4 regions of the Micromonospora sp. CV4 genome follow, and region 4 is predicted to be linked to each of the others. Evidence: riboswitches for the same ligand, from Rfam matches in the RefSeq annotation. Region 4 holds a riboswitch; each other region holds the start of a gene.

The links. A riboswitch is a leader RNA that binds a small molecule or an ion and turns the genes downstream of it on or off. The one in region 4 is predicted to bind cyclic di-AMP.
Region 1: it holds a riboswitch for cyclic di-AMP, as region 4 does, so the genes downstream of both, EAD98_RS01700 (transglycosylase family protein) here and EAD98_RS20340 (NlpC/P60 family protein) in region 4, are expected to answer to the same signal.
Region 2: it holds a riboswitch for cyclic di-AMP, as region 4 does, so the genes downstream of both, EAD98_RS21590 (hypothetical protein) here and EAD98_RS20340 (NlpC/P60 family protein) in region 4, are expected to answer to the same signal.
Region 3: it holds a riboswitch for cyclic di-AMP, as region 4 does, so the genes downstream of both, EAD98_RS25500 (hypothetical protein) here and EAD98_RS20340 (NlpC/P60 family protein) in region 4, are expected to answer to the same signal.

Annotation. Positions count from the first base shown of each region.
Region 1 is NZ_RCVI01000139.1:3,839-10,926, forward strand. It holds gene EAD98_RS01675 (FMN-binding glutamate synthase family protein) at 1-333, shown strand, start outside; gene EAD98_RS01680 (GNAT family N-acetyltransferase) at 390-908, shown strand; gene EAD98_RS01685 (GNAT family N-acetyltransferase) at 905-1,417, shown strand; gene dinB (DNA polymerase IV) at 1,492-2,679, shown strand; gene EAD98_RS01695 (hypothetical protein) at 2,781-3,122, shown strand; gene EAD98_RS01700 (transglycosylase family protein) at 3,190-3,858, opposite strand; cyclic di-AMP (ydaO/yuaA leader) riboswitch at 3,858-4,029, opposite strand; gene htpG (molecular chaperone HtpG) at 4,286-6,202, opposite strand; gene EAD98_RS01710 (SDR family oxidoreductase) at 6,365-7,063, shown strand.
Region 2 is NZ_RCVI01000309.1:29,611-36,698, reverse strand. It holds gene EAD98_RS31000 (hypothetical protein) at 1-95, opposite strand, end outside; gene EAD98_RS21610 (STAS domain-containing protein) at 484-846, shown strand; gene surE (5'/3'-nucleotidase SurE) at 873-1,700, opposite strand; gene EAD98_RS21600 (PfkB family carbohydrate kinase) at 1,697-2,674, opposite strand; gene EAD98_RS21595 (SRPBCC family protein) at 2,853-3,344, shown strand; gene EAD98_RS21590 (hypothetical protein) at 3,739-4,752, opposite strand; cyclic di-AMP (ydaO/yuaA leader) riboswitch at 4,809-4,940, opposite strand; gene EAD98_RS21585 (cation diffusion facilitator family transporter) at 5,083-6,000, opposite strand; gene EAD98_RS21580 (AAA family ATPase) at 6,107-7,088, opposite strand, start outside.
Region 3 is NZ_RCVI01000361.1:22,192-29,279, reverse strand. It holds gene EAD98_RS25510 (helix-turn-helix domain-containing protein) at 1-209, opposite strand, end outside; gene EAD98_RS25505 (carbonic anhydrase) at 412-1,122, shown strand; gene EAD98_RS25500 (hypothetical protein) at 1,181-2,200, opposite strand; cyclic di-AMP (ydaO/yuaA leader) riboswitch at 2,205-2,335, opposite strand; gene EAD98_RS25495 (YibE/F family protein) at 2,502-3,878, opposite strand; gene EAD98_RS25490 (heavy metal translocating P-type ATPase) at 4,190-6,313, shown strand; gene EAD98_RS25485 (metal-sensitive transcriptional regulator) at 6,380-6,676, opposite strand; gene EAD98_RS25480 (heavy-metal-associated domain-containing protein) at 6,830-7,039, shown strand; gene EAD98_RS25475 (hypothetical protein) at 7,055-7,088, shown strand, end outside.
Region 4 is NZ_RCVI01000295.1:24,939-32,026, reverse strand. It holds gene EAD98_RS20345 (N-acetylmuramoyl-L-alanine amidase) at 1-1,778, opposite strand, end outside; cyclic di-AMP (ydaO/yuaA leader) riboswitch at 2,010-2,146, shown strand; gene EAD98_RS20340 (NlpC/P60 family protein) at 2,222-3,199, shown strand; gene dcd (dCTP deaminase) at 3,259-3,837, opposite strand; gene EAD98_RS20330 (pyridoxamine 5'-phosphate oxidase family protein) at 3,937-4,494, shown strand; tRNA gene EAD98_RS20325 (tRNA-Gly) at 4,640-4,713, shown strand; gene EAD98_RS20320 (hypothetical protein) at 4,850-5,239, shown strand; gene EAD98_RS20315 (DUF3592 domain-containing protein) at 5,305-5,862, shown strand; gene EAD98_RS20310 (glyoxalase/bleomycin resistance/extradiol dioxygenase family protein) at 5,947-6,315, shown strand; gene EAD98_RS20305 (IS30 family transposase) at 6,338-7,088, shown strand, end outside.

The DNA.
Region 1 (7,088 bases), on a different contig from region 4:
CCCACCGGAGTGGCGACCCAGAACGCCTGGCTGGCCCGGGGGCTGGACCCGACGCTGAAGTCGGTGCGCGCGGCCAACTACCTGCGGACGTTGCGCCGGGACCTGGTGAAGGTGGCCGAGGCGTGCGGCGTGGAGCACCCCGGCCTGATCGGCACCGACGCGGTGGAGATCCTGGACGGCCGCACCGGCTCCACCGGACTGCACGAGGTGTACGGCTACCGACCGGAGTGGGGTCTGCCCTCACCGGCCGACCGGGCGGAGATCGTCCGGCTGATGGCGCCGGAGGCGCCGCAGGGTGGCAGCGCGACGCCCTCCCCCACCGCCGTCGGCTGACCGGCGCCCGCCGATAACCCGTGGAGCCGGACGCCCGGGCACCGTATCGTGGCGCGGTGCTGATCAGACGCGAGACGCCCGCCGATGTCGACGCCATCCGCGCGGTGCACGCCGCCGCCTTCGGCGCGCCGGACGGCGCCGTACCGATCGAGGCGACGCTGGTCGACGCGCTGCGCGCCGACGAGGGCTGGCTGCCCGCGTACTCCCTGGTGGCGGCCGACCCGGACGGCCAGGTGGTGGGGCACGTGGTGGCCACCCGCGCGCAGGTGGCCGGCCAGCCGGTCGCGCTCGGCGTGGGGCCGCTCGGCGTGCTTCCCGCCTGGCAGCGGCGCGGGGTCGGCTCGGCGCTGATGCACGCGGTGCTGGGCGCGGCCGACGCCCGGGACGAGCCACTGGTGGTGCTGCTCGGCCACCCCGACTACTACCCGCGATTCGGCTTCCGGCCGGCCGTCGAGCTGGGCGTCACCCCGCCGCAGCCCTGGGGCCCGCAGTACTTCCAGGCCCGCCCGTTGAGCGCCTGGCGGGATTCGATCCGGGGCGAGTTCCGGTACGCCGGCCCGTTCGACGAGCTGTGACCCCACCGCGTATCCGCCGGCGGCGCGCCAGCGACCTCGACGGTTGCGTCGCGGCGCTGGCCCTCGTCCACCGGGCCGACCGGTACCCGCTGAACTGGCCCGCCGACCCGCACCGCTGGCTGCGCGAGCCCCGTCCGGCGCGCGCGTGGGTCGCCGTCGACGCCGCCTCGGCGATCGTCGGGCATGTGGCGGTGCACCGGCTGCCCGAACCGGCGGACGGGTCGCCCGCCCGGCCGACCGCCGAGGTGGCTCGCCTGTTCGTGTCGCCGGCCGCGCGCGGGACCGGGCTGGGCGGCGCGCTGCTGACCAGGGTCGGGCGGTGGGCGGCCGAGCGCGGGACGGACCTGGTGCTCGAGGTGGCCGCCAGCGACACCGCGGCCGCCGCCCTCTACGAGCGCGCCGGGTGGCGGTGCACCGGCACCAGCACGGCGCAGTGGACCGCTCCCGACGGTGGCGCGGTGTCGATGCGCCACTACGCCCTGCGCACCGGTGCCGCGGCGGAGCGCTAGCCTCCGGCGACACCGCAAGGTCACGTTCGCCCAGCTCACTGTGGTGATCGCGGACGCCATGCGAACATATGTACGTGTCACCCGGGGCCAGCATCCTGCACGCCGACCTGGACGCCTTCTACGCGTCGGTCGAGCAGCGCGACGACCCGCGCCTGCGGGGGCGGCCGGTCATCGTCGGCGGGGGCGTGGTGCTGGCGGCCAGCTACGAGGCGAAGGCGCGCGGCGTACGCAGCGCCATGGGCGGCCAGCAGGCGCGCCGGCTCTGCCCGGACGCGATCGTCGTACCGCCCCGGATGTCGGCGTACACGGCGGCCAGCCGGGCGGTGTTCGAGATCTTCCGGCAGACCACGCCGCTGGTCGAGGGGCTCTCCATCGACGAGGCGTTCCTGGACGTGGGCGGTCTTCGCCGGCTGGCCGGGCCGCCGGCCGACATCGCCGACCGGTTGCGCCGGGAGATCCGCGAACGGGTCCACCTGCCGATCACCGTGGGCGTGGCCCGGACGAAGTTCCTGGCGAAGGTGGCCAGCGGGGTGGCCAAGCCGGACGGGTTGCTGGTCGTCGCGCCCGACGCCGAGCTGGCGTTCCTGCATCCGCTGCCGGTGGAACGGCTCTGGGGCGTCGGCCCGATCACCGCCGCGAAGCTGCGGGAACGGCGGATCCGTACGGTCGGCGAGGTGGCCCGGCTCGGCGAGGCGGCGCTGGTGTCGCTGCTCGGCGCCGGCGCCGGCCGGCACCTGCACGCCCTGGCGCACAACCGCGACCCCCGGTCGGTGCAGGTCGGTCGCCGGCGCGGCTCGATGGGCGCGCAGCACGCCCTGAGCCGTACGCCGCACGCGCCGGCGGAGCTGGACGCCGTCCTGGCCGGCCTGATCGACCGGGTCACCCGGCGGATGCGGGCGGCCGGGCGTTCCGGACGCACGGTGATGCTGCGGCTGCGCTTCGGCGACTACACCCGGGCCACCCGCTCACACACCATCGGCAAGGCGACCGCGGACACCACGCCGCTCCTAACCGCCGCGCGGGCGCTGCTGCGGGCCGCCCTGCCCGAGATCGATCGGCGGGGCGTCACGCTGATCGGCGTCTCGGTCGGCAACCTGGACGACAACCCGGTCCAGCCGGAGCTGCCGTTCCACCACGATCCGGGCGCCGAGCTGGACGCCGCGGTGGACGCGGTCCGCGACCGGTTCGGGTCGGCGGCGCTCACCCGCGCGGTGCTGCTCGGCCGGGATCCCGGCGTCGAGATGCCGCTGCTGCCGGACTGACCGTGCCGGGTGGCGACGGGGCGGACATCACAGGGGACGGAGGGTTTAGCGACGGCCTGAGCGGTCACGTAGTGACGATCAGCCATCCAGGGGGGACCACCATGTCCGACGACACCAGCAACCGTCCGAGCCGGCGCGAGCAGCGTCCCGGCGACGTGACCGACCCACTGCTCTGGCAGCTCGCGATCGACGTGCTCAGCGCACATGAGCCGGACGAGGACGGCGCCTGCCGCAATCTGCTCTGCGCCGGCCAGCCGTGGCCGTGCGCGGCCCGCCGCTCCGCCGAACAGTCGCTGCGGCTGGCCCGCGGTTCGGCCGACACACCGTCCACGTCGGAGCGGGACGAGGGCACCACCACACCTGCTGACCGGCCCGCCGAGGGCGTTCCGATCGCGCGCCGGGCCTGGTCGTCGCTTCCGGAGGCAGCCGCGTCGGCCGCCTGACGCGCACCCTTCTCGACACGCCGCGGGCGCCCGACCGGAATCCGGTCGGGCGCCCGCGCGTCGTGCGTCAGAGAGCGAGCCGCTGACCCGGGAAGATCAGGCCGGCGTCGGCGCCGATCAGCTGCCGGTTGCGCTCGTACAGGGCCTCCCAGCCGCCGGTCACCTGGTGGGCCTGGGCGATCTCCGACAGGGTGTCGCCCGGCTTGACCAGGTACGTTCCGGCGCCCGTCGACGGCGCGGTGCGCTCGTGGTTGCGGGTTGCCGGCTGCTCGCCGCGCGTCGACCGCTCCCGGGGCTTCGACGTCGAGTCGGACTTCGAGGTGGACTTCGAGTCGGACTTCGTCGAGGACTTCGTGGCGGAGCCGCCCGACGAGCCGCCCTTCCTGCCGCAGGTCGGCCAGGCGCCGATGCCCTGCCCGTCGAGCACCTTCTCGGCGATCGCGATCTGCTCGCCGCGGCTGGCCAGGTCGGCGCGGGCGGCGTACTTCTTGCCGCCGTAGCCGGCCCAGGTGCTCTGCGAGAACTGAAGTCCGCCGTAGTAGCCGTTGCCGGTGTTGATGTGCCAGTTGCCGCTGGACTCGCACTGGGCGATCGCGTCCCAGTTGACCCCGGCCTGGGCCGGGGCGGCCGGGCCGAAGAGGGCGACGGCGCCGGTGACCGCGCCGACGGCGAGGGTGCCGACGGTGACGCGGCGGGTGGTGACCCGTCGATGACGGGCGGTGTGTGCAGATGACATGTGAGCTTCCTCCACGCCGGCGAGGTGAGCTGTCGGGTTCGGGCCGAGGAGCCCGGCCGCGCGGTGGCGGCTTCACCCCGAGGTGACGTGCACCGAGGAACGTTGGGTCCCCCGCTCCTGCCCGGGTGACTGGTTCCGACGACCGGGGGCAGGATTTGGCGTTGCCGGTCGCGGTGTCCGCATTGGCGAACCCGACCGACGTTAGGCACGGTCGGTGAGGGTCGCCCACCCCCTGTGAACTTCTTCACCGAGCCACACGGGGCGGCCCGCGCAGCGGTTGCGGGCGTAGCGCGGCTGTGCAGTGACCACGATGGACCGTTTCCGATCGGCGGAGCCGGGCCACGGGCAGCTCGGCGCGGGCGGCGTGAACGGTCCGGCCGGCGGGGCCCGTCGCACGGGCGGCCCGCCGGCCGGAGGGATCGGTCGGTCAGAGGGTGCGCGCCAGCCGGTCAGCGAGGGCCCGGGTGAACCGGGCCGGGTCGGCCAGCTCGCCACCCTCGGCGAGCACCGCCAGCCCGTACAGCAGCTCGGCCGTCTCGGTCAGAGCCTCGGAGCCCGCGCTCTGCTCGTGGGCCTTGCGCAGCCCGGCAACCAGGGGATGACCGGGATTGATCTCCAGGATCCGCTTCGTCGACGGAACCTCGTGCCCCATCGCCCGGTACATCTTCTCCAGGGTCGGGGTGAGATCGTGCGCGTCGCCGACGACGCAGGCCGGTGACGTGGTCAGCCGCGACGACAGGCGGACCTCGCGGACGCTGTCGGTCAGGGTGGTGCCAAGCCAGTCGAGCAGCGGGGCGAACTCCTGTCGCTGCTGCTCGCGCTCGGCCTCGGCCTGCTGCTTCTCCTCGTCGGTGTCCAGATCGACCTCGCCCTTGGCGATCGAGCGCAGCGGGCGGCCGTCGTACTGGCCGACCCGCTCGACCCACACTTCGTCGACCGGGTCGGTGAGCAGCAGCACCTCGTGGCCCTTGGCCCGGAACGCCTCCAGGTGCGGGGAGTTCTCGATGGTGGCCCGGGAGTCGCCGGTGGCGTACCAGATGTCGCTCTGACCGTCCTTCATCCGTGCCACGTAGCCGGCCAGGTCGGTGGGCTCGGCCGGGTCGTGGGTGGAGGGCACCGACAGGATCTCCAGCAGGATGTCGCGGTTGTCGGCGTCGTCGATCAACCCCTCCTTGACCACCGCGCCGAACTCGGTCCAGAAGGTGCGGTAGCGCTCGGGGTGGTTGGCCTTGAGGTCCCGGACCGTGGCGAGGACCTTCTTCACCAGGCGGCGGCGGACGATCTGGATCTGCCGGTCCTGCTGGAGGATCTCCCGGGAGATGTTCAGCGACAGGTCGTGCGCGTCGACCACACCCTTGACGAAGCGCAGGTAGGTGGGGACCAGCGCCTCGCAGTCGTCCATGATGAACACGCGCTTGACGTAGAGCTGGACGCCACGGCGGCCCTGCGGGGCGAACATGTCCAGCGGGGCGTGGCTGGGCAGGAACAGCAGCGCCTCGTACTCGAAGGTGCCCTCGCCCTTCATGTGCACGACCTCGAGCGGGTCGGCCCAGTCGTGGCTGACGTGCTTGTAGAACTCGTTGTACTCGGCGGCGTCGACCTCGTCGCGGGGCCGCGCCCAGAGCGCCTTCATCGAGTTGAGCGTCTGCACCTCGCTGGTGGCGTCCGCGCCGTCGGCGCCCGGGCGCTCGACGCGCATCCGGATCGGCCAGGCGATGAAGTCGGAGTACCGCTTGACGATCTCGCGGACGGTCCACTCGGCGGTGTAGTCGTGCAGGTTGTCCTCGGTGTCGGCCGGCTTCAGGTGCAGGGTCACCGTGGTGCCCTGCGGCGCCTCGTCGACGGTCTCGATCGAGTACGTGCCCTCGCCGGTGGACTCCCAGCGGGTGCCGCCGGTCTCGCCGGCCTTTCGGGTCAGCAGGGTGACCCGGTCGGCGACCATGAACGCGGCGTAGAAGCCGACACCGAACTGGCCGATCAGCTCCTGCGAGGCACGCGCGTCGGCGGACTCGCGCAGCTTGCTCAGCAGCTCGGCGGTGCCCGACTTGGCGATGGTGCCGATCAGCCGGATCACCTCGTCGCGGGTCATGCCGATGCCGTTGTCCCGCACGGTCAGGGTGCGGGCGTCCCGGTCGACCTCGATGGCGACGTGCAGGTCGTCGGTGTCGGCGACGAGGTCCTTGTCGACCAGTGTCGCCAGCCGCAGCTTGTCCAGCGCGTCGGACGCGTTAGAGATGAGTTCCCGCAGGAAGACGTCCTTGTTCGAATAGATCGAGTGGACGACCAACTGGAGGAGCTGACGCGCCTCAGCCTGGAATTCCAACGTCTCGGCCTGATTGCTCACACCGTCTCCCTTCTCGGCTCGTGCGGAGGTTCGCGGAAAGGATACGAGCCGTCACCGGCCGGGCCGTGCCCGCGTCCGGGTCGTATTCCCGATCCGGGCGCGCCGCCCTCGTGACATAGCTGACTTTGATGGACAGAAGTCAGCTCGGATAGTGTTCCGGCCATGAAGATCGCTGGAAGCACCGCCCTCGTCACCGGCGCCAACCGCGGCTTCGGCCGGCACCTGGCCGCCGAACTCCTCGCCCGCGGCGCCACCGTCTACGCCGGCGCCCGCAACCCGGACACCGTCGACCTGCCCGGCGTGACGCCGGTGCGGCTGGACATCACCGACCCCGCCTCGGTGGCCGCCGCCGCCGAGCTGGTCGGAGACGTGAACCTGCTGATCAACAACGCGGGCATCGACTCCCGAACCGACCTGCTGGACGGCGATCTGGACCTCATCCGGCTCGAGATCGAGACCCACTACATCGGCAACCTGTCGATGATCCGGGCGTTCTCGCCGGTCATCGCCGGCAACGGCGGCGGGACCATCCTCAACGTGCTCTCCGTGCTGTCCTGGGTGAACCTTCCGCACCACGGTCCCTACGGCGCCGCCAAGTCGGCCGAGTGGGCCATGACCAACGCGCTGCGCATCCAGCTCGCCGAGCGGGGTGTCCGGGTCGCCGGCCTGCACGTCGGCTACATGGACACCGACATGGCCGCCGCGGTCGCCGGACCGAAGTCCGACCCGGCGGTGATCGCCCGGCTCGGCGTGGACGGCATCGAGGCCGACGCGTACGAGATCGTGACCGACGACATCAGCCGGCGGGTCCAGGCGGGCCTCTCCGGCGGGGTGGCCGCGCTCTACCCGCAGCTTCCCTGAGCCGCGACACCACGACCGTGATCGG
Region 2 (7,088 bases), on a different contig from region 4:
TCGTCGTCGTCATCGCCGCCGCCACCGAAACCGCAGGCGAGTACGAGGGCGAGCAGGGCGCCGACGCCGGCCAGCCCGGCCAGTTTCTTGATCATTGAAGGTCCTCTCCGTCACGGTGGGTTCCCTGGCCGATGCTAGGTGGCATCGGCAACCACCCGGCCGGTCGGAGTCGATCGACGAGGTGCGACACGCCGATGTCACACGGGGCGGGCATCATTGGTGGGCCGGTTGTCGGGCGCGTCGGGCCGGGACCGCTACCCTGGTCCGGCGATGCGTCGGTTCCGACCGGTCGTCGAGTGATCAGATAACGAAAAGCACTGAGTGATCAGATAACGAAAAGTTCGGATATGGGCGACTTGGTGTGCCCGGATCCGCGAATTGCTCATCCCGAGGGGTGGCGACCGAGGCCGTCAAAGGAATACTGTCGGTCGCGGCCCGCGTACTGATGAGGCGCCCGGGGGACGGGCGGGTGGAGGTGCTCGCGTGAGCCTGTCGATCGTGAAGTCGGTTTTGTCCGGTGGTGTCGTGGAGATCGCCCCCCGGGGCGAGATCGACGTCGACACAGCGTACGAGGTGCGCGAGGCGATCGCGGAGGTGCTGGCCAAGGGCCGCCCGCTGCGCATCGAGCTGAACATGAGGCTCGTTACCTTCATCGACTCCGTCGGCATCAGCGCGATGGTGGCCGGCTTCCAGACCGCCGAGGTCAGCGGCGTCAAGCTGGTGGTCACCGAGCCGAGCCGGTTCGTGCACCGGCAGCTCTGGGTGACCGGCCTGCTCGGCCTCTTCGGCGCCCCGGAGCCCTACTTCGCCGGCAACGCCACCCCCGAGGTGCTCCCCGGCGCCTGAGCGCTGAAACGCCCGACCCGAGCCGGTCAGCGCTGTTCGTCCAGGCCGGCCAGGTCCACGTCGGTCATCTCGGTGACCGCACGGATGGCCGTCACGGACGCGTACCCCGCGGCCAGCAACGCCACGTCCGTGCCGGGCTGTGCGGCCTGCCCCGGCTCCTCCAGCGAGGTACGGACGAAGCCGTGCCCCGATTCGGCCACCGTCATCTGCACCTGACCGAAACTGGCCAGCGTGCCGCGGCGCACCCCACGCAGCCGACCGTGCGGCAGGTCCGGTGCGTTGACGTTGAGGACGCTCTCGATCGGCGCGGCGGTCAGCCGGGGGAGCAGGTCCAGGGCGACCCGCGCGGCGGTGCTCCAGTTGCGTTCGGCGTCGCGTACCCGGGCGGCGGCGTCCACCGCGGCGCCACCGCTGGCGGCCGTCGCCTCACCCGCGGACAGCACGTCCAGCGAGACCGCCATCGCCCGGCAGCCGTTCGTGGCGGCGGTGAACGCGGCGCCGACCGTTCCCGAGTGCAGCACGGCGCGGCCGGCGTTGGCGCCCCGGTTGATGCCGGAGAGCACCACCGACGGCGGCGGACCGAACGCGCCGTGCAGCGCGATCAGCGTGATGAAGCCCGGGGAACCACCCACCCCGTACGCCGGCACGCCCGTCAGATCCGTCAGCGGGTGCTCGTGCACCACCACGCGCCCGTCCTGCTCCATGGCGCTCATGGCGGCGCTGGTGCCGCTCGCCTCCTCCAGCGGCGCGGCGACCACCACGTCCAGGCCCCGCTGCGTCGCCGCCCAGGCCAACGCCTGGATGCCCGGCGCGGCGATCCCGTCGTCGTTGGTGACCAGCACGCGCAGCGTCATCGCTCGACCGCCCGGTCGGCCAGTTCGTCGGGGGTGGTCCGCTCCTGCTGTCGGGTGTCCGCCGGGACCAACCGGACCCGCTCCACCAGACCGGTGATCGAGTCCAGCCGCCCGGTGCCCAGGCCGTGCCGGGTCACGTTCAGCGCTCCGGCGGCGGCGCCGGTCCGGATGGCGGTCCGGATGTCACCGCCGCCGGCCACCACGGCGGCCACCCCGGCGGTCATCGAGTCGCCCGCGCCGCGCGGGTCGGCCGCCTGCAACCGGGGCATCTCCACCTCGAACAGCTCCCCGTCGATGAGCGCGAGCGCCGGCTCGTCGGCCCGGCTCACCACCACCGTCTCGGCGCCGGCGGCGTGCAACTCGTACATCGCCCGGGTCAGCTCCGCGGTCTCCTCGTTGCGGGCGCGGCCGTCGCGGATCAGTTCCTCATGGCTGACCTTCAGGAAGAACACCCCGCTGTCCAGCACCGCGCCGAGGTGATCGCCGGAGAGGTCGACCACCACCCGGCCGCCGTTGGCACCGAGATCCGCGGCGAAGCGCCGGTACAGGTCGGCCGGGACGAGCCACGGCTCGTTGGGTCCACTCAGCACGCTCACCGGCGCGCGCAGCCCCTCGCCGAGGGCCAGGTTGTACAACTCGTCCAGCTCGTGTCGGCTCAGTGGCTGCCCGGGCACGTCCGCGATCTCCTGCCGGGACCCGTCCCGGCGGTCGTGCACGTACCCGCCGCTGCCGGAGTCCCGGACCACCACCTTGAGGTCCACGCCCTCGCTGACGAGCAGCGGCTCCAGCACCTGACCGATCTCGCCGCCGAGCGCGGCGCAGAGCACCACGTCGACCCCGAGCGACATCACCATGCGGGCCTGCCAGACACCCTGCCCACCCGGGTGCAGGTGCAGCTCGGGCTGGCCGTTCGGCTGGTCCACGGTCACCGTCAGCTGCGGCGTGGGGGCGAACACCATCACGTGCCCGCTCACCGGTCGTACCCGTTCATGCTCATGCCCTCCCTCGTCCTCACGAATGGTGGTTCCCCGTCCACCGTCCGTAGTGGGAAACGCGGTGTGCATGCCGAGGCAACGGTCCGTGTCCCTCCGGGCGTTGCCACCCCGACCGGGGTACGGGACGATCGTGCGACCAACGACGGCGGGAGACGGTGTGCTCAGGAGCGATACCTTCAGCTACACCGTCCAGGCCCGCTGCACGCCCCAGGAGGCGGCGGCCCTGCTGAGCGACCTGACCCGGCAGGGTGAGCTGCACCCGCTGATCGTCAGGGTCCGCCGGTTGCCACCGCGGCCCGGGGCTCAGGCCAGCTACGTGATCAGCGACCGGCTGGCGGCCGGCCCGCTGCGCTTCCGGACCAGCTACCAGGCGGACGTGCTGATCAGCGAGGACGACGAGATTGTCATGGTGGCCCGCCAGTGGCCGGCCACCACGGTACGCAACCACACCCGGCTGCGCGGCGAGCCGGACGGCCTGGTCCGGATCGACGTCGAGATCACCCTGACCGCGCCGGCGCCGCTGTTCCGGTACGCGTTCCGCCAGGCCCAGGCAGCCCACCTGGCCCTGGCCACCCGGCTGGGCGCGGCCCTGGACGCCCCGGACCGCGCCGACCTGGTGATAGCACCAGCCCGACCATCACCGTGGTGATCACGAGTTTGAACAGCACCCAGCGATAGCGCAGCAGGCCCCACGGGGTGAGCAGCGCGCTGGCCACGCCGATCAGCCAGACCAGCACGCTCAACGGCGCGAACAGCACGGTGCCGATCAGCGCGGCGACCGGGTAGACGACGGCCGGGTCGGCGCCGCGCTGTGCCGCGACACCGAGCGTGAGCAGCGTCAGGTCGGCGCCGAGCCAGCCGAGCGAGGTGACCAGGTGCAGGGTGAGCAGCGCCTTGCGGGCGGTGGGCGGGATCCGACGCATACCAGGATGCTGCCCGCCGGGACCGGCCGAAACGTCCGTCCGCCGACGACATCCGGGGTACGTCCGCGGACGTACCCCGGGCGGGCCGGCGCCCCGCGAGGCGGGGCACCGGCCGGTGGGTCAGTACACGGACAGGTGCACGTGGTTGGTGTGGTCGCTGGACGGGTCGCCGCCCGCCCCGCTGTACGACTTCCACCCGCTGCTGGGCAGCCAGATCTGTCGGTACCAGATCACGTACAGCACGGCGAGCCGGTCGGCGTTGCGGATGAAGTACGCGGCCAGGTTGTTGCCGTACGTCTTGTCGCCGCCGGTGGCGTCCCCGCCGAAGCCGCCCTTCTGCGCGGCGAAGTCGCAGGCCCGGCCCTTCGGGTGTTCGCCGGAGCCGCCGTTGCGGTGGCAGGAGACGTACCGGGTGAAGCCCGCGGCCTTGGCCTGGTTGAGCGCGTGCAGGGTGCGCGGGGTGATGCAGCCGGTGGCCGGGGTGGGGTCGTTGACGCTGCACGACTCCGATGGCCAGGAGCCGTCGGAGTTGCGGGGCGCGGCCGTGGCGTTGGCGGCGGAGGTGCCCCGGTTGGAGCCGCTGTCGGCGGTCGTCCTGGGCTTGGTGGTGGCCACGGTCAGGGCCCGTTCGGCCTGCTCCTTGCGCTTGGCCATGACGGTGACCTGCTTGCGCTGCTCACGGATCTCGCCGTCCAGGGCGACGCGCGTGCGGTTGACCTCGTCCCTGGTGGCGATGAGGTCGCGCAGCGCGCGGTCCTCGTTGGCGGCGACCGCGTCGAGCGTGACGGCCCGGTCCATGAAGCCCTCGGGATTGCTGCTGTTGAGCAGTGCCGACACCGTGCCGAGCCGGCCGGTGCGGTAGGCCAGCCCGGCGATCTCGTCGACCTTGCCGCTGCGTGCCGTCAGTTCGGTCTCGGTGGTCTTGAGCTGGGTGGCGAGTTGCTGCTGCCGCTGTACGGAGGTGGCCAGGGCGCGCTTCGCGTCCAGGTAGCCCTTGCTGGCCGCCTCCAGTTGAGCGCGCAGCGCCGGGGTGCCGCCCTCTTCGTCGCCGTCGGGTGCCGCGGCGGCCCGCTGGCCGGTCGGGGGAGCGGCCGAGGCGGCGCCGGCCGGGATCGCGACGCCGAGGGCGAACATCGCGACGATCAGAGCCGCCAGTCGGGCGGCGGGTGGTCGTGCTGGTACCACTACGCATGTCCTTCCGTCAGCCGCCGACCGGGTTAGCTGACGGGTTCGGGACGGAAGATCCCTACCGCTGACGCGGATGCACCCCAGGAACATGGTTCCCCGGTTCGCCCACTCGGGCGATTAGGCGGCGACCACCACCGGCGCCGGGAGGGCGCCGCCGGGTGGAGGCCGGGACCGAGCCTACCGGTGCCGGTGGGGCGAATGCAGCCGATGTGACGGACGGTGCGTGCGTCGTCACGCGAAATTCCGGCTAAAGCGAGTAGAACTCCTGAAATGCCATTACCATTCGACCGAACCGCAGGCCCCGGGGGCCGCGCCGGGTTCGATCTGCAGCGTCGCGTGCTCGATCCGGAAGTCCTCGTGCAGGGCGGTACGCGCCGCGGTGAGCACCGCACCGACATCGGCGCCGGGGGCCATGGTCAGGTGCGCGGAGGCCACCTCCATGCCCGAGGTGAGCGTCCAGACGTGCAGGTCGTGCACCTCGACCACGCCGGGCACCTCGGCCAGCCGGTCGTGCACGGCGGTCACCTGCAGGTGTTCCGGGGCGGCCTGCACCAGGATGCGGACCGCGGCCCGTCCCAGCCGCCAGGTGCGCGGCAGGATGAACACGCCGATGGCGACCGCGACGAGTGGGTCGGCCCACCACCAGTCGGTGACCTGGATGAGCAGCGCCGCGCCGATCACGCCGAGCGAGCCGAGCAGGTCGCCGAGCACCTCCAGGTAGGCGCCCTGGAGGTTGATGCTCTCCCGTGCCCCCGCGCGCAGCAGCGCGAAGGCGGCCACGTTGGCGAGCAGGCCGAGCACGGCCACCGCGAGCATCGGTCCGGCCAGCACCTCGTGCGGGTCGCCGAACCGGCCGATCGCCTCGATCACCACGTAGACCGCGACCCCGGAGAGCAGGACGGCGTTGGCCAGCGCGGCGAGCACCTCGAGTCGGTAGAGCCCGAAGGTGCGTTGCGGGTCGCCGGTGGCCCGCCGGGTGGCGGTGATCGCGGCGAGCGCCATCCCGATGCCGAGCACGTCGGTGAACATGTGCCCGGCGTCGGAGAGCAGGGCCAGTGAGCCGGTGTGGAACGCGGCCACCGCCTCGACCACCATCAGGGTGGCGAGCAGCCCGAACGCGGTCCAGAGCCGCCCCCGGTGCTGGTGCGCGGCGTTGGCGACCGACCCATGGTGGTGGTCATGACCTGCGCCCACGAGACCACCCTCCGCCGTCGGTCCGGACCCGGTCAAATGTATGCTCACATCGCTATGTATGCAAGTGTACGGCCGTCCTCCCTCCGGCGGGGCTCGCCGCCGCAGGTCAGCCCGTCGGGTCGATGGTGGTGAGGCGCTGGGTGGCCCGGGACAGCGCGACATAGAGGGTGCGCACCCCGGCGCCCGGATCCGCCCGGATCTCGCTCGGTGCGACCAGCACCACGCCGTCGTACTCCATGCCCTTCGCCTCCAGGCTCGTCACCACCTGGAGCCGCGGCGCACCGAGCGCGCCGAGCCAACCGGCGATCTCGTCGCGGCGGGGAACCGGCGTGATCACACCGACCGTGCCCTCCACCTCGGCCAGCAGGCCGGTTGCCGCCTCCACGGTCGCGGTCTCCAGCTCCGTCGGCGGCACCACCAGCTCGACCGGGTCGACCCCGGTGGAGCGGACGGCGCTCGGCAGCGGCAGGTCGGGGTAGAGCCGGCGGATCTCCGCCGCCGCCACCGCGAAGATCTCCGCCGAGTTGCGGTAGTTGGTGGTCAGCGTGAAGTCGTGCCGCTTGCGCCGGCCCAGCGCCTGGTCCCGGGCCCGGGTCAGCTCCTCCGGGTCACCGGTCCACGCGGTCTGCGCCGGGTCGCCCACCACCGTCCAGGAGGCCAGCCGGCCGCGCCGGCCGACCATCCGCCACTGCATCGGCGAGACGTCCTGCGCCTCGTCGACCACCACGTGCGCGTACTCCCGGTAGTCCGCCGGACGCTCCCGGGCCGCCGCCCGCGCGGCCCGCTGCCGCTCGCCGAAGGTGCTCAGCTCGCGGACCCCGCCGGCGAGCTGGAACGGGTCACGCTTGGCCCGGGCCGGCTGCGCCGGCTTGCCGAGCAGCGCGTCCAGCTCGTCCAGCAGCGCCACGTCGGCGATCGTCAACCCGGCCGCGTCCAGGGTCTGGTACGCCGCGCTGAGCAGCCGGATCTCGGCGGTGGAGAGGATCCCGCCGGCGTACCGGCGCAGGCGGTCCGGCCGGGCGAGCCAGCCGAGCACGTGCCGGGGGTGCAGACGCGGCCACCACGCCTTGAGGAACTCCCGGAACTCC
Region 3 (7,088 bases), on a different contig from region 4:
CCGACCCGGGTGCGGTGCAGGTAGCCGCCGGCCTCCAGGTCGGCGACGATCGCCTGCGCGGCCCGCTCGGTCACGCCGACCTCGGCCGCCACGTCGCGCAGCCGCGCCGTGGGGTTGCGGCCGATGGCCAGCAGAACGTGCCCGTGGTTGGTGAGGAACGTCCAGTTCCGGCCGCCGGTGCCGCCAGCCGCCGTCGCCGTGCTCGCCATCGTGGGACCGCCTCTCCCGTTGGTCGACCCTGCCCTCAAGCGTCGCCCGATGACCGGCCGGGGCCAACGTATGAAATCTATATCACGCATATCTTGACGCATCTTGCGGTGCGTGTGACGGTGGAGCCCGAGTCAGCGCCTGTAGCCAGCCCGCTGAAGGCTCGGTTGAACAGGTAAAACACGTGGAGACGAGGTGCGGGCGATGAGCCGTCCCGGTACACCCGGCGGGCAGCCGGGCCCGCAGCGGGCCGCCGACCGGGTGTCAGCACCGACCGTGCCGGCCCAGGCGTACGCCGAACTGGCTGCCGGCAACCGCCGCTTCGTCAGCGGCATTCCGCGCCACCCAAATCAGGACGCCGGGCACCGTGCGGCGGTGGCCGACGGGCAGCACCCCTTCGCGGTGATCGTCGGCTGCTCCGACTCCCGGTTGGCCGCCGAGATCATCTTCGATCGTGGGCTGGGTGACCTGTTCGTGGTCCGCACCGCCGGGCACACCACCGGCCCGGAGGTGCTGGGCAGCGTGGAGTACGCGGTGACCGTGCTCGGCACCCCGCTGGTGGTGGTGCTCGGCCACGACTCGTGCGGTGCGGTGCAGGCGGCCCGGCAGTCGGCCGCCACCGGCACCCCGCCCCAGGGGCACCTGCGCGCGGTGGTCGACGCCGTCCTGCCCAGCCTGCGCCGCGCCGCGGCCGAGGGGGTGGACGACATCGACGGCATCATCGACATCCACATCGCGCAGACCGTCGAGGCGCTGCTCGGGCAGTCGCCCGTGCTGGCCGACGAGGTCGCGCAGGGGCGGTGCGCGGTGGTGGGGATGTCGTACCGGCTCGCCGCCGGAGAGGTGCGTCCGGTGGCCGCCGTGCCGCCCGCGACGCTCGATGTGCCGATCGACGCCGGCACGCCGGCCGCCTGAAACGCGTCGAGGGCCGTCCCGCGTCACGCGGGGCGGCCCTCGGACAGGAGCGCGCGGGTCAGAGTAGCGACATGTGCACGTGGTCGGTGTGGTTCGACGGCCCGCTGTACGACTTCCAGCCGGTCGCCGGGAACCAGATCTGCCGGTTCCAGATCACGTAGTAGATGCCGAGCCGATCGGCGTTGCGGATGAGGAACGCCGCGACGTTGTTGCCGTACGTCCGGGTGTCCTCGTTGTGCCACGGGCTGAAGCCGCTCTTCTGCAGCGACCAGTCGCAGGCGCGGCCCTTCGGGTGCTCCCACGGCCCGCCGGAGCGGTAGCAGCCGACGAACCGGTTGAAGCCGGCCCGCTTGACCTCCTTGTAGGCGTGCAGCGTGCGCGGCGTGACGCAGCCGGACGTGGTCGGGTCGTTCTCGCTGCACGACTGGGGCTTCCAGTCGCCGTCGGCGGTCCGGCCCGGGCCGAGCCGGGCGACCGGTGAGGTGGCCGACACCAGCCCGCCGGTGAAGCCCTTCCCACCGACCAGGGCGAGCGCCTTGTCCGCGTCGCGCTTCTCCTTGGCCATCAGGGCGGTCTGCTTCTGCTGCTCGCGGACCTCCGCGTCGAGGGCCAGCTTGGCCTGCTCGGCACGCTCCTTCACCGCGTTGACCTCGGCGAGCTTCTTCTCGTTGACCATGTTCATCTCGTCGAGCGCGGCGGCGCGCTGGACGAAGGAGTCGGGGGCCTCGCTCTCCAGCAGCATCGCCATCGGCCCGATCCGGCCGGTGCGGTACGACTGGGAGGCGATCTGCCCGACCTGCGGTGCCAGTGCGTCCAGGTCTGCCTTTGCCCGAGTGACCTCCACCGCCAGCTCAAGCTGCCGCTTCTTGGACTTGTCCAGTTTGGACTTGGCCGCCGAGTACTTGCGGTTGGTCTGCTCGATGACGTCGGTGAGCAGCTTGGGCTCGCCGTCCTCCTCGTGCCCGGACGGTGTGGGGGTCGTCGGGGCGGCGTGGGCCGGGAGCGGCCCGGCGAGCACGGTCAATGCGGCGATCACGGCCACCACGGGTGTCAACCAGCGGCGTAGGGGTGCCGTCACAATGTTCCCTTCCGTCGACCGCCGACCGGGTTAGCTGACGGGTTCGGGGCGGAAGTGGCCCCTACCGCTGTCGCGGATTCACCCCACGTACCTGGGTTCCCGGCTCGCCGGTTGGCGATTGGGCGGTGGTACCGCAGGCGCCGCTTCGCGCCTTCATCGGTAACCGACGGCGAGGTTACCCGAGAGCCCACCGGCTGAGCTACGCCCCGATACCGACTAAAAGCGTCATTTCGCCATGGCGTTGAGTGACCAGTGACGGGGTTCTCAGGGCGAACGCCCCGCCTGGTCACGTTGAGGAGTGTCACCATGCCGTATCCGTGCTCCTGTTCGGATCTGGCCACCGGTCGGTGGCGGGGGATGGGGGTGTGGTCCGCGCCGGGTCGGACGACGTGGGGTCGGGTCGACCCGTACGCGGGGAGCTCAGTGCGGCCAGCGCCTCGGCGCGGTCGGGCTGCGGTCGCGGCGCGGGCGTGGCCGCAGTGGGCGTGGCGCCCTGCCGGCCGGCTGCGGTCACCATCGCGGCCAGCCCGGTGGTGAGCGGCACGGCGGCGATCAGCCCGAGCGTGGCGACCGCGCTGCGGACGATCTCCTGCGCCAGGAACTCGCTGGTCAGGATCTGCCCGATCGGCCGCGAGTCGGCGGTGAGCAGGAGCAGCAGCGGTAGGGAGGCGCCCGCGTACGCCAGCACGATGGTGTTGACGGTGGACGCGATGTGCGCCCGGCCGACCCGGGTCGCCGCCCGGTAGAGCTGCAACCGGGTCAGCCCGGGGTTGGCGTTGGCCAGCTCGGTCACGGTGGCCGCCTGGGTGACCGTCACGTCGTCGAGCACCCCGAGCGAGCCGATGATGATCCCGGCGAGCAGCAGGCCGTGCAGGTCGACGTCGGCCTGGAACATCGACAGGGTGGTGGCGTCCTCGCTGCCGAAGCCGGTGAGGTGGGTGGCGGCGGTGACGATGGTGGCCAGTACGCCGGTGAGTACCAGGCTGCCCAGGGTGCCGAGCACCGCGACCGAGGTCTGCGCGCTGACTCCGTGGGTCAGGTAGAGCACCACGAACATGATCAGCGCGGCGCCGACCACAGCGACCAGCAGCGGTGACCGGCCCGCGCCGATACCGGGCAGCACGAAGGTGAGCAGGATGGCGAAGCTGGCGGTCAACCCCGCCAGCGCGGCCAGACCACGCCACCGGCCGAACGCGACGATCGCGGCGGCGAAGATCACCGCCAGCCACAGCAGCGGCGCGCCGCGCTGGTGTTCGGCGATGTTCCAACTGCTGGCCGTGGGGTCGGTCGGGTCGGTCAGCTCGACCAGGATGACCTCGTCGTCGACCTCGACCCGGGGAGCGCCCGGTCCGGCCGGCACCGGTGTCTGGATCTGCTGGCCGGAGGCCGGCCCGTCGTTCACCCGCACGTCCACCGTGCCGCACGGCCCGTCCCCGACCCCCGGTGTGCCCTCGGGGCTCGAAGCTGCCGGTGGGCACGGCTCGGTCACCACCCGGGTCACCGTGCCGTGGTAGCGCGGCACGTTCGCTCCACCGTCGGTCTGCGGTGACCCGTCGCGCGGCCAGAGCACCACCGCTGCGAGCACGGTCGCGACGAAGAGGGGCACCACCGTCGCGAAGAGGATCCGTCGCACCCGGGGCGGGGCGGACGGAGCGGAACGGGTGTGGTCGGAACCCAATGCGAGACTCCCAACGATCCGGTGCGGGGTACGTGCCGGCGGGCTGGTCGGTTCAGCGCCGCGGCGGGAAAGCGGCGACGAGCGCGCCGAATCGCTGGATGGCGACCGCGTGATCACGAACGGTGAGCGCTCGGCCCGGTCGGCGGACGGCGACGCCGCACCGGGGCGGCATCTCTGCCCGGGCGCGTAGCGGGTTCCGGAGGGCCATCGTCGGAATGCTAACCAGCCCGACCCGGGGACGCAGGTCGTGGCGGAGTGTCGGAGTGGTCGAACCGCCCGCGTGGCGGTTTCCGGCGCGGCATGTTGGAGTCATGCCCGCTCCGTCACCGCCCGACCCCGATCGTCCTGCCGGCGACCAGCGACACGCCGACGGCGGGCCGCAGCAGCACGGCGGGCACGACAAGCACGCGGGGCACGACAAGCACGGCGGGCACGACAAGCGCGGCGGGCACGACAAGCATGCGGGGCACGATCCGGCGATGTTCCGCCGCCGGTTCTGGATCTGCCTGGCGCTCACCGTGCCGGTGGTGTTGACCAGTCACCTGGTGCTGGACCGGCTCGGTCTCGACCTGGACGTCCCGGGCCGGTCCTGGGTCGGGCCCGTGCTCGGCTCGGTGGTGTTCTGGTGGGGCGGCTGGCCGTTCCTGGTGGGTGCGGTCCGCGAGGTCCGCGATCGGGCGCCGGGCATGATGCTGCTGGTCGCGATGGCGATCACCGTCGCCTACACCGCATCACTGGCCACCAGTGCGGGTGCCTTCGACCTGGATTTCTGGTGGGAGCTGGCCGCGCTGGTCACCATCATGCTGCTCGGGCACTGGCAGGAGATGAAGGCGATCGGTCAGGCCAGAGGCGCGCTCGCGGCGCTGGCCGCGTTGCTGCCCGACGACGCCGAGCGGGTGACGGCGGACGGGCGGATCGAGCCGGTGCCGGTGGCCGAGCTGCGGGTGGGTGACGTGGTGCTGGTCCGGCCGGGTGGGCGGGTTCCGGCGGACGGTCGGATCGTCGACGGTGGCGCCGAGCTGGACGAGTCGATGATCACCGGCGAGTCGCGTCCGGTCGCCCGGTCGGCAGGGGACCGGGTGGTGGCCGGCACCGTCGCCACCGACTCGGCGATCCGGGTGCGCGTCGAGGCGTTGGGTGAACAGACCGCGCTCGCCGGCATCCAGCGGATGGTCGCGCAGGCGCAGCGCTCCGGCGGGCGGGCCCAACTGCTGGCGGACCGGTTCGCCGCCGCGCTGTTCTACCTGGCAACCGGCACGGCCGTGCTGACCGTGCTGGTCTGGACCGTGCTCGGCCGGCCCGACGAGGCGGTGGTCCGCGCGGTCACCGTCCTGGTGATCGCCTGCCCGCACGCGCTCGGGCTGGCGATTCCGCTGGTCGTCGCGCTCTCCACCGCGCTGGCCGCGCGGTCCGGCATCCTGGTCAAGGACCGGTTGGCGCTGGAGCGGATGCGGACCGTCGACGCGGTGCTGTTCGACAAGACCGGCACGCTGACCCGGGGCGAGCACGCGGTCACCGACCTGGTGACCGCGTCCGGCGTGGGACGGGACGAGGTGCTGCGGATCGCGGCTGGTGTGGAGTCGGACAGCGAGCATCCGCTGGCCCGGGCGATCGTGGCGGCGGCCGGGGACGTCGCCCCGGCCACCGGGTTCCGGTCGCTGCCGGGCCGCGGCGTGCAGGCCTTTGTCGACGGTACGGAGTACGCGGTGGGTGGGCCGACGTTGCTGCGGGAGCTGGGCCTGTCGCTCCCGGCCGAGCTGGACGCGCCGATCGGCCGGTGGTCGGCGCGGGGCGCCGCGGTGCTGTACCTGGTGCGGCTGCCGGGCGCCCTGCTCGGTGCGTTCGCGCTGACCGACGAGGTACGTCCGGAGGCCCGGCGGGCCATCGTCGAGCTGCGCGCGGCGGGTGTCCGCACCATCGCCATGATCACCGGTGACGCCCGGCCGGTGGCCGAGGCGGTCGCCGCCGACCTGGGCTTCCGGCCCGGCGTCGACGAGGTCTTCGCCGAGGTGTTGCCGGCGGAGAAGGACGGCCGGGTGGCCGAGCTTCAGCGGCGGGGACTGACCGTGGCGATGATCGGCGACGGGGTGAACGACGCGCCGGCGTTGGCGCGCGCCGACGTGGGTATCGCGATCGGCGCGGGCACCGACGTGGCGATCGAGTCCGCCGGGGTGGTGCTGGCCTCGTCGGACCCGCGCGGGGTCGGCGCCGTGGCCCGGCTCTCCCGGGCGTCGTACCGCAAGATGCGCCAGAACCTGGCCTGGGCGGCGGGCTACAACGTGGTGGCGCTGCCACTGGCGGCCGGGGTGCTGGCGTGGGCCGGGGTGGCGTTGAGCCCGGCGCTGGCCGCGGTGCTGATGTCCGCGTCCACCATCGTGGTGGCGCTCAACGCCCAGTTGCTGCGCGGGGTACGCCTCGACCCGGAGCCGGACTGACGGCCCGGCCCGGCGGCCGCGCACCGTCGACGGCCGGGTCACTGCGCCCGGCCAAGGGCCAGGGTCTCAGCCGCGCTTCATCAGCCGGCCGACCGCCGCCATCATCTCGGTGGCCATCTCGTCGGCCCGGCCCTCGGCCGCGCCCTCGTGCATGCAGTGCCGGGCGTGCCCGTCGAGGAGCCCCAGCGCGACCTTGTCCAGTGCGGCCTGGATCGCGGAAATCTGGGTGAGCACGTCGATGCAGTAGCGGTCCTCGTCGACCATCTTCTCGATGCCCCGGACCTGCCCCTCGACGCGGCGGAGCCGCGCGAGCAGCTGGTCCTTGCTGGCGGTGTATCCGCGGATCGGAGTGGGTGCGGTCATGACGACCAGGATAGCCTACCCCTGGGGGGTATGGTACTGTCCCTCTCTGTAGGGATACCCCCACCGGGTACCGGTACAACATCAGGGCAGAGGTCCGCCTCCGAATTACCCCAGGGGGGTATAGGCTCGGAGGTGGCGGAGGGAGACGGATCAATGGTCAACACGACGTACCAGGTGCAGGGCATGACCTGTGGGCACTGCGTCAGCTCGGTCAGCGCCGAGGTCGGCGCCATCGCGGGCGTGCGCGACGTTCAGGTCGACCTGGCCACCGGCCGGGTCACCGTCAGCAGCGACCAGCCGCTGGACACGGAGGTCGTCCGGGCCGCCGTCGACGAGGCCGGCTACGACCTCGTCGACGCCTGATCGAGAGGTTCGGCGATGAACACGGTGACCAGACTGGGCGGCTTCGCCC
Region 4 (7,088 bases):
AGCGTGTACTGGAGCGGCGAGATCGGTTGGTAGGGCACCCCGGCCGGGTACGCGGCCTCCTCGGGGTACGCCCGTCCGTACACGGGGATGGTGGCCCGTCCGGGCTTCGGGGTGGCCACCACGCCGACGGTCCAGCTGGCGGTCGGCGCCGACGCCGGGTTGTGGAACCACGCCTTCTGCCCGAGGTACCAGATCGCCGTCCAGTCACCCTGACGGCCGGCGAGGGCGTACGTCTGGCCGGCGGACGCCCGGGCGCCGTGGTCCGACACGGCCATCGTGTTCGGGGTGCCGTCGGGGCGCAGTGCGATGTCGTTGACCAGTGGCGCGTCCGCGGACGGCGCGCTGCGCAGCACCACCGCCGATGAGCCGCGCGGCGCGCACGGCACTCCGGCCGTGACGCAGCCGGTGAACGCCGGCTGGTTGGTGTCGTAGTCGGGGTCGATCCGGACCAGGCCGGTGGCCGGGATGCCGGTGTCCAGCCGTGGCGCGTGCAGCAGCGTGAAGTAGTGCGTCCAGTCCCAGTACGGGCCCGGGTCCCAGTGCATTCCGCGCACGGTCGAGGCGACGGTGCCGGGCACGTTGTCGTGACCGATGATGTGCTGACGGTCCAGCGGGATACCCAGCCGCAGGGCGAGGTGCCGGACCAGTTTGGCGGAGGTCCGGTACATCGCCTCGGTGTACCAGGTGCCCTGCGCGGCGAAGCCCTCGTGTTCCAGCCCGATCGACTTGGCGTTGACGTACCAGTTGCCGGCGTGCCAAGCGACGTCCTTGGTCTTCACGTGCTGGGCGATGTGCCCGTCCACCGAGCGCAGCGAGTAGTGCCAGCTCACGTAGGTCGGGTCCTGGACGAGTTGCAGCGTGGTCGCCCAGCTCGCCTCGGTGTCGTGGATGACGATGTACTCGATCTTCTGCCGGCCGGGCCGGTCGGAGAGGTCGTGGTTGCCGTAGTCCCCGGCGCCGAACGCCTCGTACGGCGCCGGGATCCACTCGCAGGAGATGGTGCTGGGGCACTCCAGCCCGTCCGGACGGGCGAGCCGGCGCAGTCCCAGCCGGTCCAGCCACGAACGCTGAGGTTGGATCGCCCGGGCCGGCAGCGTGATCCGCTGGCCGTCGTCGGTCACCCGGGACTCGCCGGCGCCGATGGTGGTGAACACCTCGTCGGCGAAGGCCGCCGCGGCGTCCGCGCTGTCCGCGCCCGCGTAGCGGGCCACCGCGCCGTACCAGGCCGCCGGGTCGGTGTCGGCGCCCACCGGCGCGCCGAGCTCCCGCTGGTAGGCGGCCAGCAGCGCGGCGCCGCCAAGGATGTTGACGCTCGCGTCGGTACGCAGCGACTCGGGCGCGGCACCGGTCAGGGCGGCGGCGGCGTCCACGGTCTGCAACGCGGCGGCGGGCGGCGCGGGATCCTCGGCCGGGCGGGGCGCCACCACCCGTGCCGGCCGCGAGTCGTCGCCGCGCGGGTCCTCGGTGCCGGCATCGTGGTGGCCGCGCCCCGGCAGGGCGGCCACGTGCCGGGCGTCGGTCAGGTGCATCGGGCCGTAGCCGCCGCTGGTGCTCGGCGTACCGGCGTTGGTGTCCCAGCGTGACTCCAGATAGGAGACGCCGAGCAGCACGTCGGCCGGCACGCCGTACTCGGTGGCCGCGGCGACGTACTGCTGCTGACGGTCGGCCGCGGGCGCGGCCACGGCGGGGCTGGCGGGTAGCGGTACCGCGGTCGCGGCCGCGACCACGGCGGCGGCGAGCAGCGCGCGCCGGCCGGTGGACAGGGTTGGACGGTACATCGAACCCCCTAGATCTGGCGGGTGAAGATGAGGCCACCTTCGCCCCGCCCGGAGCCCGCGTCAATACCTTTCCATCCAGCGGAGTATGTAGAAGAAAACTTTCGTCGTCGGTCGTCGTCCCCCGCAATCGGTACGGAGTGTCACGGCCCCACCGGTTGCGGATCGGTAACGGCCGTCTCTACTCTGGTCATTCGTCGGGCCGACAGCAGCTCCGCCCACCCGGGCGGTAACGGACCGACACCGCCGAGTCGCTTCTCAGCGAACCGGGGACCCAGGTTTCCTGGGGTGAATCCGCAGTCACTGCGGTAGGGCGCCCACCTTCCCGCCCGAACCCGTCAGCTAACCCGGTAGGCGGTCAGGAAGAAGGAGTACGGAACCCGGTGGCTCACCAAGCCCCGCGGCCGTCGTCCGAGCGGCCGGCGTCAGCCGGCCCGACGTCGATCGTGCCGCGCCCACGCTGGTCCCGCTTCACCACCGCCCTCGCCGCCCTGGTCGGCGTCGCCGTCGTCCTGACCGGCAGCGCCACGGCGGCCCACGCCGACCCGTCCGTCGCCGAGATCGAGCGCCAGATCGACGCCGACTGGAACAAGCTCGAACCGATCATCGAACGACACAACGCCACCCGTACCGACCTGGCCGGGAAGCGCAGGCAGGCCAACGCGCTGGCCGCCCGGATCGCCCCGCTGGAGCGCCAGGTCGACGCCGCGATGGACAAGGTCAGCTCCCTGGCCGTCCGCGCGTACAAGGGTGAGAACGTCTCCACCGTCAACGCCGTGCTGGGCAGCAGCTCGCCCAGCGAGGTGGTCGGGCAGCTGGAGATGCTCGACCGGTTCGCGCACGACCAGCAGCAGGACGTACGGCAGGTGGCCGACCTGCGCGACGAGTTGGCCCGGCAGAAGGCGCCACTGGACGAGATGGTGGCCCAGCTGACCCGCACCGAGGCCCAGCTGGCGGCCAAGAAGAAGCAGATCAACGACGAGATCGACCGGCTGCAGAAGCTGCGCCTCAAGGTCTACGGCAACGGTGGCGGCGGCCCGCTGCGTCCAGCGCCCTGCCCGGCGAGCTACCCCGGCGGCGGTGCCGGTGTGGCGGTCAAGTTCGCCTGCGCGCAGATCGGCAAGCCCTACGTCTGGGGCGCCGAGGGCCCGAACTCGTACGACTGTTCCGGCCTGATGCTGGCCGCCTGGGCCAAGGCCGGGGTGTCCCTGCCGCACAACGCCGCACAGCAGAGCCGGGTCACCAAGGACGTCAGCAGGGCCGACCTGCGTGCCGGTGACCTGGTCTTCTACTACAGCGACATCCACCACGTCGGCATGTACGTCGGCGGTGGCTGGGTCGTGCACGCCTCGCAGGCCGGCCAACCGGTCAAGATGAAGAAGGTCGACGACGGCCCGATCCACAGCTACGGCCGCCCGGGCTGATCCCCGGTGACCGATGGGCCCGTCGCGATCTGTCGCGGCGGGCCCTCGTCGTTACGGCCTCAGCGGGTCGGCCAGGTGCGCCAGTGCTGCCAGGCGCGGCTCGGGGTCGGGCCGCGCTGACCCTGGTAGCGCGAGCCGTAGACCACCGAGCCGTACGGGTGCTCGGCCGGCGAGGAGAGCCGGAAGATGCAGAGCTGCCCGATCTTCATGCCCGGCCAGAGGGTGATCGGCAGGTTCGCCACGTTCGACAGCTCCAGCGTCACGTGCCCGGAGAAGCCCGGGTCGATGAAGCCGGCCGTGGAGTGCGTGAGCAGGCCGAGGCGGCCCAGGCTCGACTTGCCTTCGAGGCGGCCGGCGAGCTGGTCACCGAGCGAGATCACCTCCAGCGTCGAGGCGAGCACGAACTCCCCCGGGTGCAGCACGAACGGCTCGCCGTCGGGCACCTCGACGACCGAGGTGAGGTCGTCCTGCTGCATGGCCGGGTCGATGTGGGTGTAGAGATGGTTGTTGAAGACCCGGAACAGCCGGTCGAGTCGTACGTCGATGCTGGACGGTTGGACCAGGGTGGGCTCGAACGGCTCCAGGCCCAGCGTGCCGGCCTTGATCTCGGAGACCAGGTCGCGGTCGGAGAGCAGCATCGGACCACCATAGCGGCGTTGCCGGCAACAGCCAGATTCGGTGCCGGTGACCAGCGCGTCGAGGTCGCTGGTCGTACATTTGTTCGATAGAATGCCGGCATGGCTTCCTGGTCCGAATTCGCCGCCGACGAGCCCCGACTCGCCGACGGGATCCGCGTTCTCCTCCAGCAGTACGGGCCGGGCTTCGGCTACCTGGCCACGGTCCGCGCCGACGGCGGGCCGCGGGTCCATCCGGTCTCCCCGGTCATCACCGACGAGGGTCTCTTCTGCTTCATCCTCGACTCGCCGAAGCGTCGCGACCTCGAACGGGACGGCCGCTACGCGCTGCACTCGTTCCCGCCGGAGGAGAGCGACGACGAGGCGTACGTGGCGGGGCGCGCCTGGCCGGTCACCGATCCGGCCCGGGTGGCCCGGCTGGCGCAGAGCGCGCGGGCGGCCCCGCAGGTCGACTGGCGGCTGTTCGAGTTCACCGTCGACGTGGCGATGCTGGCTCGCCGCGAGCAGCACGGCATGGGCATTCCGGGTGGCGCGCCCGGCCGTCCGGCCGTCCAGGTCTGGCTTGACCCGCACGCTCCGCCCGCCGCGGCCGGGCCGTCTTCCGTGCCGCAGACCCGCCCGGCCCGCCGCAGCCGTGACGTCCAGCGCTCGGCCGCCTGACCGCGGCCCACGATCCGGTCCTGGGGAAAGACGCCGGTGCCGGCTCCGTCGTGACGGGGCCGGCACCGGTGGTACGCGGGCAAGCTGCGGACCACGGGGTACCTGGGTGCACCGGCTGGGTGACTCAGGTACAGTGGTGCCGCTTGCGGGTGTAGTTCAATGGCAGAACATCAGCTTCCCAAGCTGACAGTGCGGGTTCGATTCCCGTCACCCGCTCCAACGCGAAGGCCCTGGTCAGGATGCCGAATCCGAGCCGGGGCCTTCGAGCTTCCAAAGGTCGGTGACTGTCGATCGGCCATCCTCCGCCGGACGGTCGGGTGACGACGAGCGGCCCGCGGGCGACCATGATGTCGAGATGACCACGGTGGACGACCGGCCGGAGGGCACTGAGCCGGTATCGATCCGTGCCCGCACCCGCGCGCTGCGCCTCGGGGCGGCGATCCCCCTCGCGATCGTCGGTTTTCCGTTCCTGCTGGGGATGGCATTCAACCTGATCTGGTGGTCACCGGCGCTCGGCGGCCCGGGTCCCAACCCGTGCGATCCTGCCATCGACGGGTGGGGAGCCTGCTGGCGTCCGGAGCAGCGGACCTTCTGGATCGTGGCCGCTGCGGCCGGGCTGCCGGGCGCGGTCTGCCTCGTGCTCACGCTGGTCCGAATTTTCCGCACCGGCCGCTGGTGGCCGTGGCCGATCGCGGCGGCGGCGCTCCTCATCGCCTGCAGCCTGGCGCTGTCACAGATTCCTTGAATGCAGGGCGGGGTTCGAGTCCGGCGGGCTCGGCCGGGGTTGCGTCGCGTCGGCACGATGAGCCGGTGCGTCGCCTGATCATGATCCTGAGGCGCCCGGTCTGGGTGACCGTCGGCTGCGTGCTGCTGATGGTGATCGGTGGTGCGTTGTTCTGGTTGCCGATGCGCACCCAGTCCGCGCTTGAGGACTGGGAGACCGAGTTGCGGGCCACCGGTGTACCGGCGCGGGGGATCATCTACGACCGGGTGGCGAAGCGCGGTGGCACCTCCACCACAATGCATCTCCGGTACGACGTGGCCGGCAGGACGTACGAGCAGGAGATCGGCTGCGTCGAGGTGTGCCTGCCGGTCGGCGATGAGGTGTCGATCTGGGTGAACCGCGCCGATCCGAGTGACTTCGTCACCGACTTCGACGAGCTGAGCGGACATCGGGGCCGCATCCAGGGCGTCTTGGGCGCGGCCGGATTCGTGGTCCTGGTCGCGGGGATCCTTCTCACGCTCTCCCGCATCCCGTTCCGCAAGTGGTTCCCCGCCCGCGTGCGGCCACGGCGGTCCGGCGCTCCGAGCAGGGACGGCCGCGCGTTCACGAGCCGTTCGAAGCACAAGCGGGTCGGTCGACACTGAGCCGATGCAGGGCACCTCCGCACTCGGCCGAGGTCGATGCCGATGAGTCATTTGCCGGCTAGTGTCCGGCCTGGAGGTGGTCCCGTGTTCACCGAAGCGTTTCCGATCGTGACTACGCCCGACCTGCCGAGACTGATCGCGTTCTACCGGGATGTCGTCGGCTTCGAGCAGATCTACCGGTTCCCGGACGACGGCGAGCCGGAGTTCGTCGCCCTCCGCCTGGGCAACAGCGAGCTGGGCCTGGCCGCCGACCCGAAGGCCGGCGAACCGGCCCACTCGCATCGTTGGGAGCTGTGCGTTTACGCCGATGACTGCGACGCCGCCGTGAACGCGCTGCGCTCGGGGGGTGCGACGGTCACCGAAGAACCGGTCGACCAGCCGTGGGGTGAGCGGTCCGCCCGGGTCATGGACCCCGACGGCAACCGCCTGCTGGTGCTGTCGCGCCTGTCCTAGCGCCGTCAAACGCGCAGAGATCTTGGACAGTTTCCGTTACGCCCTTGGGCTCAACTGGTGGTTGCAACACCCTTTCGTGATTGTCGTTGGGGTGGTTATGGCGTCGAGGTTGAGTCCGCTGGAGCGGGAGCAGATTGGGTTGGGTCGGGCTGCGGGTGAGTCGTTGCGGTCGATCGCGCGAAGGTTGCAGCGGTCGGTGTCGACGATCTCGCGGGAGGTGGGTCGGTTCGAGCGTTACGGGCAGCGGTATCAGCCGTTGATGGCGCAGTGGGCGTCGTTTCTGCGGCACAACCGGTCCGGGCGGGTACCGCGGTTGGCTGTTGACGGGCCGTTGCGTGAGACGGTGCTGGATATGCTGCGGCGACGTCGTTCGCCGCAGCAGATCGGCGCCCGGCTGCGGGTGCAGTTCCCGGACACGCCGGAGATGTGGGTGTCGCACGAGACGATTTACCAGGCTATCTACCTGCAGGCGCGGGGTAACCTGCGCGCGGAGTTGGCTCGGCAGGTGGCGTTGCGCTCGGGTCGGGCCGCTCGCCGTCGCCGGGCGGCGCCAGGCGGGGCGGTGCGCTCGGCCCGGCCGTGGGTCGCTCTGCGCATCGCTGACCGGCCGGCTGAGGTCGCTGACCGGGCGGTGCCCGGGCACTGGGAGGGCGACCTGCTCGAAGGGGTACGTCGAGGTGGACGCGGTGGTTCCGCGATCGCCACTTTGGTAGAACGCGCCACCCGGTTCGTGATCCTGGTCGGGCTGCCCGAGGGCAAGGTGTCCGAACACG